Regions from separate parts of the Exiguobacterium sp. s46 genome, predicted to be linked through region 2. Evidence: riboswitches for the same ligand, from Rfam matches in the RefSeq annotation. Region 2 holds a riboswitch; each other region holds the start of a gene.
What was found. A riboswitch is a leader RNA that binds a small molecule or an ion and turns the genes downstream of it on or off. The one in region 2 is predicted to bind S-adenosylmethionine.
Positions count from the first base shown of each region.

Region 1 (5,989 bases), 200 kb from region 2:
CTGTCTTGCTGTATAGTCCCATCGGTGCTGTTGGAACCGTGATGAGTCCTTTTAAATCGAGGTTCTTTTCTTTAGAAAACGTCTTGAGATAGATCGAGTGTTGGAACAAGTTGGCGTCGATGTTCCCGCTACCGAGGGCGATATTCGGTTGGATGTAATCGCTGAACTCGACGATTTCGACTTTATAGCCTTTCTTTTCGAGTTGTGGCTGGATCGCTTGTTTGACCATGTCGCTATACGGACCACTCGTCGCACCAATCTTGATCGTCTTGTCTTTTTCATCAGCACTGCTGTCTCCACATCCCGCGAGGACTCCTGCACCAAGTAAGGCTGTTGCTAAAAAGGCATATCGTTTTTTCATGATTCCACTCTCCCTTTGTATGTATGATTAGCGTTTATCTGTTTTTCGCGCCAGTTGATTGCCAAGTGCTTGAATACTTTGAACGATGACGATGAGCACGACGATCGTCACGATCATGATGAGATTATCGTAGCGATAGTAACCGAAACGGATCGCGAGGTCACCGACACCACCGCCGCCGACGATACCAGCCATCGCTGAGAAGCCGATTAAGCTGATCGTCGTTAATGTGATGCCCTGAATGATGCCAGGGAGTGCTTCCGGTAAGAGGACACTGACGATGATCCGCAAGGGTTTCGCCCCACATGCTTCTGCTGCTTCAATCAAACCAGGCGGAATCTCGCGGAGTGATGTTTCGACAAGGCGCGCGAGAAACGGAATCGCTGCGACACTAAGGCTGACGGACGCTGCCGTCGGACCGATCGTATTGTCGAGTAAGAACTTCGTTAATGGAATGAGGGCAACCAGCAAGATGATGAACGGTAGCGACCGGACGATGTTGACGACGAAGTCAAGAACACGGCGGACGGCAAGGTTTTGAAAAAATAATCCCCGGTCGGTGACGAACAAGAGAATTCCGAGCGGAATCCCGACGACCAATGCGAAAGCAAGTGAAATACCAACCATCCATGCTGTCTCGCCGAGTGCCTTCAAGAGCTCCGGTAACATCGTTTGAATACGATCAAGCCACATCCTGAATCACCTCGAGTGCGTGAAGTTCCGTCGCGAGCCAGTCAAGGGCAGGAGCGATTTGATCGGATGATCCCGTCAAGCTGACAATCAGGACACCGAAGGCGACGTCTTGAATGTAGTCGACCTTGCCGTGCAAGATGCTGACTGAGATATCGTAACGGCGGATCGCTTCTGATAACGTACTTTCACCGGTCTTCTCGCCTGTGAACTGCAAGCGGATGATCTTACCTGGGGTTGCCTGTAAGATGCGTTCCGGCAATTCGATTTGTAATGCCGTATCGACATAATGTTGCGTCACCGGATGCTTAGCTTGACTGAACAAGTCATAGGTTGAGGCGACTTCGACGACTTCACCTTGCGACATGACCGCGACGCGATGGCAAATCTGTTTGACGACATCAATCTCATGCGTGATGAGGACGATCGTCAATCCGAGTCGTTCATTCAAATCCTTCAGCAGTTCAAGAATCTGTAGTGTCGTAACGGGATCAAGAGCGGATGTCGCTTCATCACATAACAAGACGGTCGGATTGTTTGCGAGTGCCCGGGCAATCCCGACGCGCTGTTTCTGCCCACCGCTTAATTGACTCGGGAAGTTCGTCTCAAATCCTTCAAGTCCGACGAGCGAGACGAGTTCGCGAATTCGCTCCGGGAAATCTGCACGTTTGACGCCAGCGGCCTTGAGTGCAAAAGCGATGTTATCCGCGACGTTGCGTGACTGGATCAATTGGAAATGCTGAAAGATCATTCCTGTCCGCAAGCGAAGTTGACGTAAATCTGCTTTTGACATCCCGCCGAGCGAGACACCGTCGACCTTGACGGTTCCTTGTGTTGGATGCTCGAGCCCGTTGATCAGGCGAAGCAACGTACTTTTACCGGCACCAGACTCACCGATGATTCCGAAGATTTCTCCTTTTTGGATCGTCAAATCGACATCCCGTAATGCAAAAATCGGGGTCCGGTCTCGAACGAACCGTTTTGTAATGTGTTTGAATTCAATCATCCGCTCATCTCCTCATACAAAAAAAGTCGCTTTTTCCTAGTAGCAGAGCAACCAGAAAAAAGCGACGAAAGTGTAAGATTTCGTAACTTATCTCTCAGAATGAAAATCATTCTGTAGGATGTGGCACCGTTCCTTACAGGTGGTTGCCGGACGTCGTTGGGCCTAATCCCTCGGTCGCTCTCGATAAGTAGTTATGCTGTTGGGATTTACTTTAACGGAAATGATTCCCATCTGTCAAATGTTTTTTCAGAATTATTCCGCAACAGGTGTCCGGAACAGGTTGAGCGTTCCGATTCGATCGACGGCTTCTTCTAGACGTTCGACGTCAGCAATCAAGCTAATCCGGACGTAGCCTTCACCGTATTCGCCGAAGAATGATCCCGGGGTCACGGCGACGTGTGCTTCGTCAAGTAGATGATCGGTGAAGCTTTGGGACGTGTAACCTTCTGGAACAGGAAGCCAGACGAAGAAGGAACCGCCTGGGCGTGGACCACTCCAACCAATCGCATCGAGTTTTGCGAACAACGCATCGCGTCGTGTTTCATACAAGCTACTTAACTCACGGACGCACGTTTGGTCACTCGTGAGGGCAACGGTCGCCGCATGCTGAATCGGTGTGAAGGCACTGACGTAGAGATGTTCTTGGTATGTTTCGATGCTTGAGATGACGGACGGATTTCCGATCGCGAAGGCAATCCGGAAGCCGGACATGTTGAAGCGTTTTGAGAGTGAGAATAGCTCGATCCCGACGTCTTTTGCCCCTTCCGTCTGCAGGAAGCTTCGCGTCGGACCATCGAAACTGATGCCGCCGTATGCTAAGTCATGGACGACACAGATATCATGGGCATCGGCGAAAGCGACTGTCTGTTCGAAGGCTTCTGCCGTCGCGGTCGCACCCGTCGGATTACTCGGGTAGTTGAGGAACAACATCCGGGCACGCTCGACGTCCGTCGTATCAAGTAAGTCGTAATCCGGTAAGAAGTTATTTTTCTCAAGTAACGGAAGCGTGATCGGGAATGCGCCAGCAAGTGCTGCGCCAGACAGGTAATCCGGGTATCCTGGATCCGGAACGATGACACCTTCTCCAGGGTTGACGATCGTCTGCGGTAAGGCGACGATGCCGGCTTTACTGCCGAGGAGAATTGCGACTTCCGTTGCCGGATCGATTGTGACACCGAATTCAGTCGCATAAAAGCGCGCGACGGCTTGCTTTAGAAAATCATGTCCACGAAACGGTGGATATTGAAGGTTCGTTGGCTCGTCGATGGCTTGTTTTAAGGCATCGAGAATATGTACAGGCGTCGTCTGGTCGGGTGTTCCTTGACCAAGTGTGATGACATCGTGTCCGGCAGCTTTCACAGCACCGATTCGGTTCGCGAGTTCAGCGAAGACAGGAGCAGGAAGCCGATCAATGGCGATGGATGGAGCGAAATGTTTCATGGATGAATGCCTCCTTCGTGGTATTGTCGTCAAGGATAACGAATATTCAGTCAAAAGAAAAGAACTTTTTCGAAATTCAAAAAAATTGTCGGATAAACAGGTACAGATAAGTGGAGCGGGAATAAAGAGTAGGGAGAGGAGTGGGAAGATGAAGCGAGCTAACTGGAAAGAGGCAGTCGTCTATCAAGTCTACTGGCGTAGCTTTAAAGATTCGAACGGGGATGGGATCGGTGATTTGCGAGGTGTCATCGATAAGCTTGATTACATCGCTTCACTGGGTGTCGATGTCGTGTGGTTGAATCCGTGTTATCGTTCCCCGGACGTCGATAACGGCTATGATATTGCCGATTATTACGAGATCATGGAAAAAGCGGGAACGATGGGAGATCTCCAGGAGTTGATCACGGCCGCTCATGCCCGAGGATTAAAGGTCATTCTCGATTTAGTTGTGAACCATACGAGTGACCAGCATGACTGGTTCCGTCAGTCGCGAGAGCGGATTAACGATAAGGATGACTGGTACATCTGGCAGGATGGTACGAAAGAGACGCCTCCGAACAACTGGCGCTCGTACTTTGCGCCAAGCCCGTGGACGTGGAGTGAAGAACGCGGGCAGTATTATTTTCATTCCTTCGCCAAAGAACAGCCCGACTTAAACTGGGAGCACCCAGCTGTGAGGCAAGCGATCTACGATATGATGAACTGGTGGATCGCTCAAGGGATCGACGGCTTCCGGATGGATGTCATCAACTTGATCAAAAAACGGTCGTTTGAAGATGTCGCCAATCCGTTTGATCTCTCGTACCTTGGAAATCAGCCCGGCGTGCATGACTTTTTGCAGGAGATGCATGCGAATGTTCTTGCTGGTAAAGACTTGTTTACAGTCGGTGAGATTCCGTTCGTCGGTCCAGAAGACGGGCTGTTATATGTCAGTGAAGACCGAGAAGAACTCCGGACGCTGTTTCACTTCGAGATCGCGGACGACATGGAGGCGATGGATCTTTTACGGTTCAAGGAAATTCAGAAACGCTGGTACGATGTCTTATACCCACTAGGCGTCAATTCACAGTTCTTGAACAATCATGATCACACACGACAAGTGACCCGCTTCGGCAGTGAACGGTACCGCGTCGAGAGCGCGAAACTACTCGGTTTGATGTTGCATACGTTACCGGGCATTCCATACGTGTATCAAGGAGAAGAGATCGGGATGACGGGGATTCGCTTCTCGGATCCGTCGCTCTATCAAGACGTCGCCTTTCGAAATCGATACGCGGAGCGCGTCGCTGGTGGAGAGGATCCAGAGGTCGTACTCTCGTCGATGCAGTTACTTGCCCGTGATAACTCCCGCACACCGATGCAGTGGGACGGTACACATGCAGCTGGCTTTACGAGTGGGAAACCATGGTTAGCCGTCAACCCGAATTATACGGACATCAATGTCGCGCAGGCAGAAGCCGATCCATCGTCCGTGCTTGCTTTTTACAAGTCGCTGATTCAGATGCGAAAGCAACATCCGATCATGGTTTACGGCACGTACCGAGACTTGGCACTCCATGATCCGTATCTCTATATTTATGAACGGGAACTAGAGGGAGAGGTCTGGCGGATCGTCCTCAACGTACATGATGAACCGATGCAGACCGCCCTCATTTTACCGCATGAAAAATTGTTCGTATCAAACTATCCGGATAGCCCGGATATCTTGCGTCCCTACGAAGCACGCGTCTATCGTTATTCTGTTGCAGAACAGAATTGAACCACTGGACGAAAAAATGGGGTTAACTCAAAAAAAGAATGACGCGTCTTTTCACGCCCTTTCCTCAGGCGAGACACAAGCCCCGTTTTCCTGCTTCATTCAAGCAGGAAAACGGGGCTTGTTTGTCTCTGAAGCGCATAAATGCGCTTATTCCTGTAGGAATGGCGTGCGACGCGTCATTCTTTTTGTTATGAGATAAGGGTGGCAGAATGAAAATCTGCCACCCTTATCTTTGGAAAGACTGACTTATGATACAGTCCCATTTTAAGTGTGTGATTTGAATGGAGATGATTTTTTCGTCTGTAAGACCTGAGAGAATCGATCGACAGCTTGGCGCATTTCGTAACTCGGTCCGAGAATGAGGGGACCGTGTCCGACGGCAAGAATATCTGGAGATAGTTCCGTCAGTTGATCAGCCGAACGAAGGGCGACGTCCGGATCCCATGTTGCGAGTGCGGGGAACGGGAATTGCCAACGGACATCACCGGAGACGGCAAGTCCCCCTTGTGTCTGAAAAGCATCCCCGGCGATCAACGTCCGGCTTCCTTCATGCCAAAGCGAGATCGAACCAGGTGTATGACCGGGTGAGGCGATGACACTGAGACTTCCGACTTGTTGACCACTCTCGAGCAATCGATCTGGTCGTGTTTTGATGTTTTTCGGAATACCCCCTTTTAAGGGTGTCGTTTCGCCTTCTCGTAGCGTCTCATCCCCGCTGAGCAATGCAGCATCT
Region 1 covers NZ_JACSMY010000001.1:1,969,196-1,975,184, reverse strand. Annotated here, with positions in the region: gene KNQ08_RS10260 (MetQ/NlpA family ABC transporter substrate-binding protein) at 1-361, opposite strand, end outside; gene KNQ08_RS10255 (methionine ABC transporter permease) at 389-1,054, opposite strand; gene KNQ08_RS10250 (methionine ABC transporter ATP-binding protein) at 1,044-2,057, opposite strand; SAM riboswitch class I at 2,142-2,247, opposite strand; gene KNQ08_RS10245 (aminotransferase class I/II-fold pyridoxal phosphate-dependent enzyme) at 2,310-3,497, opposite strand; gene KNQ08_RS10240 (alpha-glucosidase) at 3,646-5,256, shown strand; gene KNQ08_RS10235 (MBL fold metallo-hydrolase) at 5,521-5,989, opposite strand, start outside.
Region 1: linked by a shared signal. The riboswitch ahead of KNQ08_RS10250 (methionine ABC transporter ATP-binding protein) and the one ahead of KNQ08_RS09255 (methionine ABC transporter ATP-binding protein) in region 2 are both predicted to bind S-adenosylmethionine.

Region 2 (5,989 bases):
AGAACGCCCAGAACGTCTCGACTTGTGCTAGCGCGATGAAGACGATCGCGAATCCGATCGTTCCGGCAAGCATCATCGCCCGGCGACCATACCGATCCGACAAGGTACCACCGATGAAGCTCATGACGAGACTGGCGATCGCTGAGATACTGAGGACCCAGCCGACATCGACCGGATCAAACTTCAGGACGGTCGTCATGTAGATGGCGAAGAACGGCATCGTGATGAACGTTCCGAGACGCGAGAAAAACGTCCCGAACAAGACCCCGAGTGTCAACGGATGCAGTTGACGAATGCGTTGCATATGATTCCCCCTAACCCCTGTTTCAGACATATGAAAAGCATCCTTCCATTATATAGGAAGGATGCCGGCTTCGGTGAACTTATTTGCTGACTGGAACGACAGCACCTTTGTACTTGTCGAGGATCCAATCTTGATTTTTCTTTTCGTGCAGAACGTCAAGAAGTGCTGTAACACGCTTGTCTTTTTCATCGCCATCACGTGTAACGATGATGTTGACGTATGGTGAAGACTCATCTTCTGAAGCGATCGCGTCTTTCAATGGGTTCAGACCGTTATCGATCGCATAGTTCGTGTTGATGAGGACGGCGTCGCCTTCATTGTTTTTGTAAGCTTGCGGAAGAAGTGATGCTTCGATGTTCGTTTTGAACTTGAGTTTCTTCGGGTTCTCCGCGATATCACCGAGTTGTGCATCTGTCGTTTTACCGTCTTTGAGTTTGATCAATCCTTCGTTTTGAAGGAACGTCAAGACACGACCGCGTTCCGCGACGTTTGAGCTCGTCAGGATCGTTGCACCGTTTGGTAACTTATCGAGTGACTTGTATTTCTTCGAGTAGATACCGAGTGGTTCAACGTGAACGCCACCTGCGTTCGCGAACTTATATGATTTGTTTTCTTTCTCTTGTTGCTCAAGATACGGTACGTGCTGGAAGTAGTTCGCATCGATTTCTTTCGCTGCGAGTGCTTTATTCGGAAGTACGTAATCTTGGAACTTCTGGATTTCAAGCTTGTAACCTTTTGCTTCGTATTCTTTTTTAACGTGCTCAAGAATCTCAGCGTGCGGTACGTTTGATGCACCAACGACGAGTGTTTTGTCGTCGCTACCTGATCCTGATGATTTTTCGCCACATGCAGCAAGGCTGATTGCTAAAACGGATACAGCGGCAGTACCTACGAATTTTTTCCAAACTTTCATGAATGATTCCTCCAATATGATTAAGTTTTGAATTAACGTTTATCGATTGCTCGGATCAGCAAGTCACCAATGATTTGGATGACGAAGACGATCGCTAAGATTAAGAGTGTCGCAATGACGATGACATCGTTTTGAGAACGCTGGAATCCTTCGATGAAGGCCATGTCCCCAAGTCCACCTCCGCCGACTACTCCGGCCATTGCCGTATAACCGACAAGTGAGACGAGTGTGACCGTGATACCAGAAACGATGGCAGGCAACGCTTCCGGGATTAAGACTTTATAGATGATTTGAAACTTCGTCGCCCCCATCGATTCAGCTGCCTCGATGACACCTTTATCGACTTCGCGTAACGCGAGTTCAACCATCCGACCGTAAAATGGTGCAGCACCGAAAATCAGTGCCGGTAATGCTGCCGTTGGTCCGAGGAACGAACCGACGATCGCTGTCGTAAATGGAATCAATAAGATCAGTAAGATGATGAACGGAATCGAACGGAAGACGTTGACGATCAAGCTCAACACTGAATAGAACGCCCGATTCTTGAACAATAACTCTTCGTTTGTCGCATACAATAGTAAACCAATGATCAAACCGAGAACGAATGTCGAAACCCCAGCGATTGCCGTCATATAGACGGTACTGCCTGTCGCTTCCCACACCATGTCCCAATCTAGGTTGTCAAAGAATGAAATCATCGGTGATCCACCTCCACTTCAACATCACTGGCTTGAAGCTTCGTGATGACCGCTTGTGTTGCTTCTGTTTCCCCGATCAACTGAATGAACAGTGTACCGAGTGCCCATTCCTGTGATTGACCGACGTTTCCGCCGATGATGTTGAACAGGACCGGTGAATCCTTCATGACTTCCGCGAGGATCGGGCTTTCCGCTGTCGATCCGACGAACGTCAACTGAACGATTTTTCCGGTTGGGTACCGTTCGCGTAGTTTCGCGAACGTCAACTCGTTTTCCGAAGGCGACGTCAATTGTTTGACGAACTCCTTCGTCATCGCTTGCTTCGGATGACGGAAGACTTCTGCGACCGGTCCTTGCTCGACGATTTTACCGGCTTCCATGACGGCGACCCGGTGACAGATTTTTTGAATGACGTGCATCTCGTGTGTGATCAAGACGATCGTCAGTTTCAGTTTTTCATTGATGTCGACGAGTAACTCAAGGATTGAATCCGTCGTCTTCGGATCGAGTGCACTTGTTGCCTCGTCACATAAGAGAACGTCCGGGTTCGATGCCAGTGCCCGAGCGATACCGACACGTTGTTTTTGACCACCCGATAATTGTGACGGATAGGCTTTTTCGCGTCCGTCCAAACCAACGAGTTGGATCAGTTCCGCGACCCGTTCCTTGCGGTGTGCTTTCGGGAAGCCACCGAGCTCGAGTGGGAACATGATGTTCTCTTCAACCGTCCGTGACCATAGTAAGTTGAAGTGCTGAAAGACCATCGAGACATTCTTACGGACGCCTCGTAATTCTTTTGGTTTCAGTGATGTCATCTCAACACCATCGATTTGGATCGAACCACTCGTTGGTGCTTCGAGCATATTCAGTAATCGGATCAGGGTCGATTTCCCTGCTCCGGAATAACCGATTATTCCAAAAATTTCACCGCGCTCGATTGTCAGATCGACATTCGCGACGGCTTCGACCGCTCCGCGCTTTGAGCGATAAATCTTTCCTACGTCTTGTAAACGAATCACAACTGTCCCTCCTAAAATAAAAAAAGTGCGCGCGTTTTAGAGCAAACGCGCGCACTTTTCAGTACACAAAACCATTTGCTCTCATCTCCCAGACTTTTGTCTGCTGGAATTAGCACCACTTCGGATTAGATCCGCGGTTGCCGGGTTTCATCGGGCCAGTCCCTCCACCACTCTCGATAAGAGTTTCGGTATTAAGTTTGTAGAATATATTCTGAATATTAGCAGGGGTTATTTTTGTTGTCAAACAGTTTTTTCAGAAACTTTTTCGAGGAACGTGAAAGCACGTGTTAAGTCTTCTTTCAAATCTTCTGCGTCTTCAAGTCCAACTGAAATCCGAACGAGACCGTCCGTGATGCCGAGTTCTGCCCGACGTTCTGCTGGGATCGACGCGTGCGTCATCCGTGCCGGAACGGAAATCAGACTCTCGACGGCACCAAGACTTTCAGCAAGTGTGAAGAAGTGTGTCGCCTCGACGAGTTTTTCTGCGTTCGCTGCTGAACCGACATCAAAGCTGATCATCCCACCAAATCCAGTCGCTTGTTTCGCTTGGATGTCGTGACCAGGATGCGATGCAAGTCCCGGGTAGAAGATGTTTGAGACGATGTCTTGCGCTTGTAGGAACGCAACGAGATCATGTGCTGTCTCTTCGATCGCATCCATCCGGATACCGAGTGTACGAAGACCACGGACGAGCAAGAAGCTGTCTTGCGGTCCAAGTACGCCGCCTGTCGAGTTTTGGATGAAGTGCAGCTCTTCGCCGAGCGCATCATCTTTGACGACGACAAGTCCAGCGACGACGTCCGAGTGTCCGCCGATGTATTTTGTTGCACTGTGCAAGACGATGTCTGCACCGAGTGCGAGTGGTTGTTGATGATACGGTGTCGCGAACGTGTTGTCGACGACGAGTTTAAGATCGTGACGCTTGGCGATCGTTGCGATTGCTGCGATGTCCGTAACTTTCAACAAAGGGTTCGTCGGTGTTTCGACGTAGACGATCTTCGTGTTGTCTTGGATCGCTGCTTCCGTCGCCGCAAGGTCCGTCGTATCGACGAATGTCACTTCGATGTTGAACTTCGGTAAGACGCGTTGCATCAAGCGGAACGTACCACCGTAGACGTCATCCGTCATGACGATGTGGTCGCCAGACTCAAGCAAGTGGAAGACGGCATGGATCGCTGCCATCCCAGAACCGAACGCAAAACCACGTGCGCCACCTTCGAGATCCGCAATCAATCGTTCGATGCTCGTCCGTGTTGGGTTCGCTGTCCGTGAATATTCATATCCGTCCTTGAGTTGACCGATTTTATCCTGCTTGTATGTGCTTGTTTGATAGATCGGAGGTGTGACGGCTCCTGTTGCCCGGTCGACACCTGTTCCTCCATGAATCAATGCTGTCTTCTTACGCATGAGTTTCGTCCACCTTTTCAAAGATTTGTTGGCTCAAGTAGCGTTCGGCACTGTCTGCGAAGACGGTGACGATCGTACTGCCGGGGTGACGCTTTGCGATATCAAGCGCAGCAACGAGCGCTGCACCTGCTGAACTACCAACGAGTAATCCTTCGCGAGCAGCGAGTGTATGAACCGCGTCAAATGCATCGCGGTCAGAAATCGTATGAATCTCGTCGACGAGTTCACGCGGAACGAGACTTGGCCATTTTGCTGTTCCAATGCCTTCTGTCTTATGCGGACCGGCTGGACCACCATTTAAGACGGAGCCTTCCGGTTCGACGATTGCTGCTTTTGTACCGAGACGTTGTTTTAAGAAGTCCGCTGTTCCGGCGAACGTACCACCTGAACCACAACCGGCAACGAACCAGTCGATGTGCGGCAAGTCCGCAATCAGCTCAGGACCGAGTGTCCGCTGATACGTGACTGGGTTCTCTTCGTTTTCAAATTGTAACGGAACGTAACTGTTCGGAATTTCCTGACCGAGTTCTTTTGCCCGGTCGATAGCCCCTTGCATATCGAGTTCAGTCGGCGTGTTGACGACGGTTGCGCCGAGTGCCCGCATCAACGTCTGCTTTTCCTGACTGAATTTTTCCGGAACGACACAGATGACTTTGAGATCGTATTTTTTAGCGGCGAGCGCCAAGCCGATGCCGGTATTCCCGGCTGTCGGCTCGATGATCGTACCGCCTGGTGTCACATGTCCGTTTTCGATTGCTGCATCAACGAGTTGAATGCCAAGGCGGTCTTTGACGCTGCCCCCAGGGTTCATCCATTCGAGCTTCGCCAAAATGCGCGTACCAGCAGGCAAATCGAATGAAGTGATCTCGTAGAGTGGTGTGTTTCCGACGAGGTCGCGGACGTTGTTCGCGATCATCCGAAGACGATGTCCCATTCATCACGACCGGCAAGCATTTTCTCGGCATAGTGCTTCGCTCCTTTGAGGTCATGTGCGCTCGCAAATCCACATTGGACTTCGTTTTGCGCTGGAATCTCTTCTGCTGCGAGGACGTCTTTCAACGTCTTCTCAACGAGTTCGCTCATTTTTTCGACCGAGTCGAAGTTCATCATCGCCATGTAAAAACCTGTTTGGCATCCCATCGGCGAGACATCGATGACATCATCCGAGTAGTTGCGGATGTTTTCAGCAAGTAAGTGCTCGAGTGTATGCATCGCACGCATCGGCATTTGCTCAACGTTTGGTTGCGTGAAACGGATATCGTATTTGACGACTTGGTCGACTTTACCTTCTTTATAACCTGCGACGCGGATATAAGGTGCTTTGACTTTCGTATGATCCAGGTTAAAGCTTTCGACGTTCATTTTTTGAAGTGCCATGATTTATTCCCCCATTTTCTCGGCTTCTACGAGCCAGACGAAGTGATTGTATTGTATAAATTTAACAGTGAATCCCCGTGATGTAAACAATTCTTCCATGACTGGAATCAACGGGTAAAACTCGCGTTCGAGATCTTCCGCTAACGCATCAAACCCTTGAGCACGTGCTTCACGAATCGTTTGCAGGCGTGCCTCTTCTGAAACGAACATCGTATCCGCGTAGACGATTTTTCCGTCTGCCGGTAAATGTGATGCCATCAGTTCGATTGCT
Region 2 covers NZ_JACSMY010000001.1:1,769,901-1,775,889, forward strand. Annotated here, with positions in the region: gene KNQ08_RS09240 (MDR family MFS transporter) at 1-304, opposite strand, end outside; gene KNQ08_RS09245 (MetQ/NlpA family ABC transporter substrate-binding protein) at 384-1,217, opposite strand; gene KNQ08_RS09250 (methionine ABC transporter permease) at 1,250-1,915, opposite strand; gene KNQ08_RS09255 (methionine ABC transporter ATP-binding protein) at 1,912-2,934, opposite strand; SAM riboswitch class I at 3,013-3,117, opposite strand; gene KNQ08_RS09260 (bifunctional cystathionine gamma-lyase/homocysteine desulfhydrase) at 3,175-4,341, opposite strand; gene KNQ08_RS09265 (PLP-dependent cysteine synthase family protein) at 4,334-5,257, opposite strand; gene KNQ08_RS09270 (S-ribosylhomocysteine lyase) at 5,254-5,718, opposite strand; gene KNQ08_RS09275 (class I SAM-dependent methyltransferase) at 5,722-5,989, opposite strand, start outside.

Region 3 (5,989 bases), on a different contig from region 2:
TACCATGCGAAGCCAAGTGCACCTCCGATGAAGACGATATACGTGATGCGTTGACCGAATTCAGCTAAGGAATCCGCGTAGAAAATACTGATTAAATGATCACTTCCACTAATGAGTAGCAAACAGGCAATCAGGAGCGCAATGCGATATGCAAGCGTCGGGCGGTCTGTCGGTTCAGCATGCCAATACATGATGATATGGTGGGCAAGTAGAACGATACCCAGGATTCCTAATATTCCAATGAGTACTTGCGGCATAATGAACGATCCTCCTGTTTAGTAGTATCTAGTCTTATTTAAACATAGTTCATACGAATTTCGTCAGGAAAAGTTTCCCGTCTTACATTCCTCACGGTATACTGTAGGAAAATCGTAAGCGATCAAAGGAGGGCATTTTTTCATGAAAACCTTTAAGTTATGCACATTACGCATTTTAATGGATGAGTCAGGACGTGATACGACGATTCCCGTCGCCATTCAGGACGGATTGACGGTCAGTACCGAACAGACGGCACAGTGGGTTGCAGAAATCGTCGTTCCTCCGACGGATCAGCCGATCGTCGATGAATTGTTCACAAAACATTTACGTGCTTTGATTGAAATCACGATCTCACGACCTGATAATGACCCTGCCGCGATGATCGTCACGCCTCTTGAACGGACTGTCTTAAGCGAAAACGTCTCGTATGTCTTCACAGGTAAGATGGTCATGATGAAAAATGATTTATCTGAATCGATCTTACGCGAAGTCGTCGAAGATGGATTCGCTGGCGAAGAACTCGTTCAGGAGTATAAGGATCGTCGTTCAAAACGTGGTGCCCATATCACAAGTATCGCTAAAGAAACGTTCAAACAATATTTGATAGAGCATCCGAACACGCCCGTCTCTTAAGGTTTTTCGACCTCGTCCGTGATGTGGTCCGCTACGTTGATTCGATCAATCGTATAGCGATCCGTATGATGGATATAATTCGCACACGCGTTTTTCAAAGGTGTCCGGTAACTAAATGTCGCGTCAATCGATGATAATGCTGCCTTGATCGTATGCGAGTGACAGACGATTAGAATTCGTTTCCCTTCATACATGCGTGTCACTTCCTGTAGCGCCTCGAACACGCGATCCTGGATGGCTTGTTCCGTTTCAAGACCCGGCACAAGCGTCGTATCGTTCGCTTGAACGGCCTCGTAAATCGCTGCGACTGGTTCACCGGAAGCGGCTCCGAATTCGCGTTCGACAAGTCGCTCGTCTGTCGCTGTAATCGTTAAACCAACAGCACGACCGATGATTTCTGCTGTCTCAACGGCACGCGACAAGGGACTTGCTAACAAGACATCCCACTTTTCATTCGATAGATAAGCGGCGCTAAGTTCCGCTTGTCTTCTTCCTGTTGCATTCAACGGGATATCTTCTCTTCCTTGAATCCGTTCGTTTAAGTTCCAATCCGTCTGACCATGCCGCACTAAACAAATTTCAGTCATGTCTCTATCTCCCTCATTTAAGAAATATGACTGATTGTATCATGTTTTCCATTCGGAAGTTGTCGCGGTGGCAACAGTAGCACCTGACAGGTGAAACGTTCAATTCGTTCAAGCAATCGCTCAATCTTTAACGGATTTTCCGTCTGAGCGAAACTGGCAAGTGAGTGGGTGCCATTCGGAAAGGAAAACAAACGAACATCGGCTCCGACATCGGCTCCCTTCTCAACGAAATGCAAAGCTTGAGAAAACGGGACGATCGGATCTTTTTTACCGTGCAAGAGCATGATGGGCGGGGCATCCGATGTTAGGTGCGTGACGGGTGAGACGTGCGTCATCAGCTTGCGCCATTCTTCTCGTCCCCCCTTGTAGAACTTAATGTGGGCAATCCAAGTCTGAATGAAATTAAACAACAAAAAGTTCGTCGGTGGATATAAAGCGATCACACCACTGATCAATGGCATGTGCCGCTCATCGCGCTCACCGACGAAAGCAGATGGGGCAAGTGCCGTCGTCAGCATGAGTGCGGCTCCTGCTGAGTCTCCCCATACCATCATCCGTCCTCTTAGAATGCGAAGATCCTCTGCTTCCTTATTCAAAAAACATAACGCATCCCGTACATCTTCGAGGTTATCCGGAAAATAACTGCCCTCTTCGAACAAACGATACTCAATACTACAGACGGCAACTCCGAGTTCAAGCAGACGGTCGACGATTGGACTAAAGCAGAACATGTCATCGCGCTCTCCACGAACGAATGCACCACCGTGTGCATAGATGGCAACTGGAAACGGTCCTTCTCCCGGTGGATAATAGAGATCGAGCTGTAAGATGCAGTCTCCCACCTGTTTGTAGGTGAGCGTCCGCGGTGCAAGTTGTTTTTCTGTGAGTGGCAAGGCGGGTTCGGTCCATCGAAGCAATGCACCATAATTGTTCCAGATACTCGCTCCCGCTGCTGCCGTCGTCAATAACGCAGCTCCCCCCATTAGCCATGCAGTTTCACGTTTCACTTGATCACCTCCAAAAGACGTGCCAGTTTCTTCACTTTATTATCCTTCTACCCCGTTTTAAAAGAAGTCGAACGTCTCGGTATTCGTACTTGACGCTTCACCAGCGTTCCGCTATAGTGAGAAAGTCCAAATCGGAATAGTTACGTTTTAATAATGGAGGTATCATATAATGAAAAAAATCATTCCCGCTTTAACAGTCGCTTTCGCAAGTGCAAGTGTTCTCGCTGCTTGCGGTTCGAATACCGATTCATCGACTTCAGATAAAACCCAGACAGAAGTCTATGCATCAACGTTCGCGACGGCTGCTATTGCCCGCGAAATCGGAGGGGATCAAGTCAACGTCAAGATGATCGTCCCACCTGGAGCAGACCCCCACTCTTACGAGCCGACGTCAAAACAACTCACCGAGATTGCTAAGGGCGACTTGTTCCTCTTAACCGGTACGACGCTCGAGCCGTATTCGAAAAAAATCCAGGAGAGTCTAAAAGGCACGGATGTCCGCTTCGTCGAGACGAGTAAGGACGTCAACTTGCTAGAATCGGATGCTACACTTCATGCACATGAAGAAGAGGAGCATAGTGAAGACGAACATGCCCACGAAGAAGAAGGGCACGATGATCATGCAACGGATGAACATGCGCATGAAGAAGAGGGTCATGACCATGGAAAATACGATCCACACGTCTGGCTCGATCCTGTCAACGCAAAAGCAATGGCACGCTCGATTACAACTGCTTTATCAAAAGAAGTACCAAAAGACAAAGCAACATTCGAGAAAAACTTAAAAGCGTTCGATCAGCAAGCTGATGAATTGGACGAACAATTTAAACAAGCTGTCGCTGATGGATCGAAAAAAGAACTTCTCGTTACGCATGCCGCTTACGGTTACCTCGCAGAACGATATGGTTTCACACAACTGCCGATTGCGGGAATTTCTCCTTCCGATGAACCGTCACAAAAGCAACTGGCCGCTTTAGTGAAAGAAGCACGGATGCATGATTTGAAATACGTCGCGTTCGAAGAGACGGTCTCACCAAAGGTCGCACGTGTCATCCAAAAAGAAATCGGAGCTGAATCCGTGACGATTCATAATCTAGAGTCGGTCACGAAAGCGCAACAAAACAGCTCTTATTTCAAGTTGATGGAAGAAAACGTCCAAACATTGAAAAAGGCACTTCAGTAAAGTACAGTTGACACGCGTTACTCAATGCGGTACGGTAAGAAACGTGTTTTACAACAATTGAATGACTTCTTTTTATCGCGAGAAACGGAGGGACTGGCCCAATGATGTTTCGGCAGCGGACGATTTGATTCGTACTGTGCCAAATCCAGCAAGCGAAAGCTTGAGAGATAAGAAGAGCGTCTTTATTTCATAAAGACCTCCTTCTTTCTTGCGAAGGGGTCTTTTTTTGTATCTTTGAGAAACGAGGTGTCAACAATGAATGAAACGATCACGCCTAACAAATGGGCACTGCTTCCCCTCGTCGTATTCCTAGTTCTCTTCATCGGAGCCGGGATCTTCTATGACGACTTTTACAAATTTCCGATCCTTATCGCCGCACTGATCGCTTTGATTTTTGCTGCAATCACGACGAAAGGATCCATCAATCAAACGGTCGAACGAATCGCAACGGGTGCCGGAAATCCTGATATCATGATCATGGTCTTCATCTTCTTACTAGCCGGTACGTTTTCTGGAACAGCAGAAGCAATCGGCGCCATCGATGCGACCGTTAATGCTGCTTTGACGTTCCTACCTCCGTCGCTCCTCATGAGTGGTCTGTTCATCATCGCTGCCTTCATCTCAATGGCAATGGGGACATCGACTGGAACGATTGCTGCACTCGCGCCAATCGCCTTCGGTATTCATGAAGCGACAGGCATCAACGTTGCGATCGCAGCGGCTGCTGTCGTTGGTGGATCGATGTTCGGCGATAACTTGTCGTTCATCTCGGATACGACGATTGCCGCCGTCCGGACCCAAAAAACGAACATGCGCGATAAATTCCGGACGAACTTCATGATCGTCCTACCGGCTGCTATTTTGACGGTCATCCTACTCGCATTCGTTTCTGGTTCTGGTGACGTCGTCGAAGCAAAAGCATTTGAATTCTACAAGTTGATTCCATATCTCGCTGTCATCGTCCTTGCACTATTTGGCGTCAATGTCATTCTTGTCTTAATTGGTGGTACGTTACTCACCGGCATCATCGGTATGATTGATGGTAGTTTCGGCTTGAGTGGCTTCGTCCTCTCGATGTCTGAAGGAATGATGGGCATGGCGGAGATCTCCATTTTGACGCTCCTCATGGGTGGTCTCGTCAGCTTGATTACGTTCAACGGTGGAATCGCCTTCTTAAAAGAGACGCTGACACGCAAGATTTCACAGCGTCGTGGTGCCGAATTCAGTATGGCGGCACTCGTTAGTGCAACGAATCTCGCGACTGCAAACAATACGATCTCGATTCTCGTCGCTGGACCACTGGCAGCTGAAATCGCCGATACGTATGAAGTCGATCGAAAAAAATCGGCGAGTATCCTTGATATCTTCTCTTGTGGTATTCAAGGCATCATTCCGTATGGAGCACAACTATTGATCGCAGCAGAATTGACGAAAACGGCTTCACCGGAACTGATTCCGTATCTGTTCTATCCGTTCCTCCTCTTCGTCTGTGGATCAATTGCCATCTTCTTCGGCTTACCACGCATGAAGAAGACAGCGACGAAGCAAGAAAAAATTTCTTCGTAACCATAAAACAGGTCCAATCGCGTCGACGATTGGACCTGTTTTATTATTTATTCTGCTTCGCTTGTCGTTCTAAGATTAAGTAAGCGATTGCCGGAAGCGGGAACTGAACGAGTCCAGCGCCTCCCCACACCCATGGATTACGTCCTGACTTTCGCGCACTAAGAAACAGACCCACTGCCTGCGTTACTAACAAGGCGCCAATGCTAAGCCAAGTACATTTGGATAGCTTTTTATTCTTTTGAGCCATCTTTTCTCCCCCTCTTTTAACACACGATTAAATCTCACGATTCTTTTCTATTTTACCTTATTTCATTCCTCCATGAGCATGGAAACGGACGTCTTCGTTCGTTCATGCTAAACTAAACGAGCAAATCTAAACTACGTTTTATGAGGAGGAGTAACACATGCAATACGCAAAACTTTCAAACGGTATTACGATTCCCCAAATCGGATTCGGTGTCTGGCAAGTAGATGAAGAGACAGAAGCACCTGCTGCTGTCGCTGAAGCATTACGTGTCGGCTATCGTCATATCGATACGGCTGCTGTCTACAAAAACGAGCGCGGTGTCGCAAAAGGAATCAAGGAAAGCGGCGTGAAACGTGAGGATCTCTTCTTAACGTCAAAAGTCTGGAACGATGATATTCGTGCCGGTCGGACGAAGGAAGCATTCGCAGAATCGCTCGAACGTCTCGAAACAGATTATCTTGACCTCTATCTTATCCACTGGCCGGTCGAAGGCTATATCGAAGCGTGG
Region 3 covers NZ_JACSMY010000003.1:243,323-249,311, reverse strand. Annotated here, with positions in the region: gene KNQ08_RS14440 (hypothetical protein) at 1-257, opposite strand, end outside; gene KNQ08_RS14435 (YwpF family protein) at 400-891, shown strand; gene KNQ08_RS14430 (histidine phosphatase family protein) at 888-1,478, opposite strand; gene KNQ08_RS14425 (alpha/beta hydrolase) at 1,496-2,485, opposite strand; gene KNQ08_RS14420 (metal ABC transporter solute-binding protein, Zn/Mn family) at 2,655-3,668, shown strand; SAM riboswitch class I at 3,738-3,842, shown strand; gene KNQ08_RS14415 (Na+/H+ antiporter NhaC family protein) at 3,924-5,234, shown strand; gene KNQ08_RS14410 (hypothetical protein) at 5,278-5,481, opposite strand; gene KNQ08_RS14405 (aldo/keto reductase) at 5,639-5,989, shown strand, end outside.
Region 3: linked by a shared signal. The riboswitch ahead of KNQ08_RS14415 (Na+/H+ antiporter NhaC family protein) and the one ahead of KNQ08_RS09255 (methionine ABC transporter ATP-binding protein) in region 2 are both predicted to bind S-adenosylmethionine.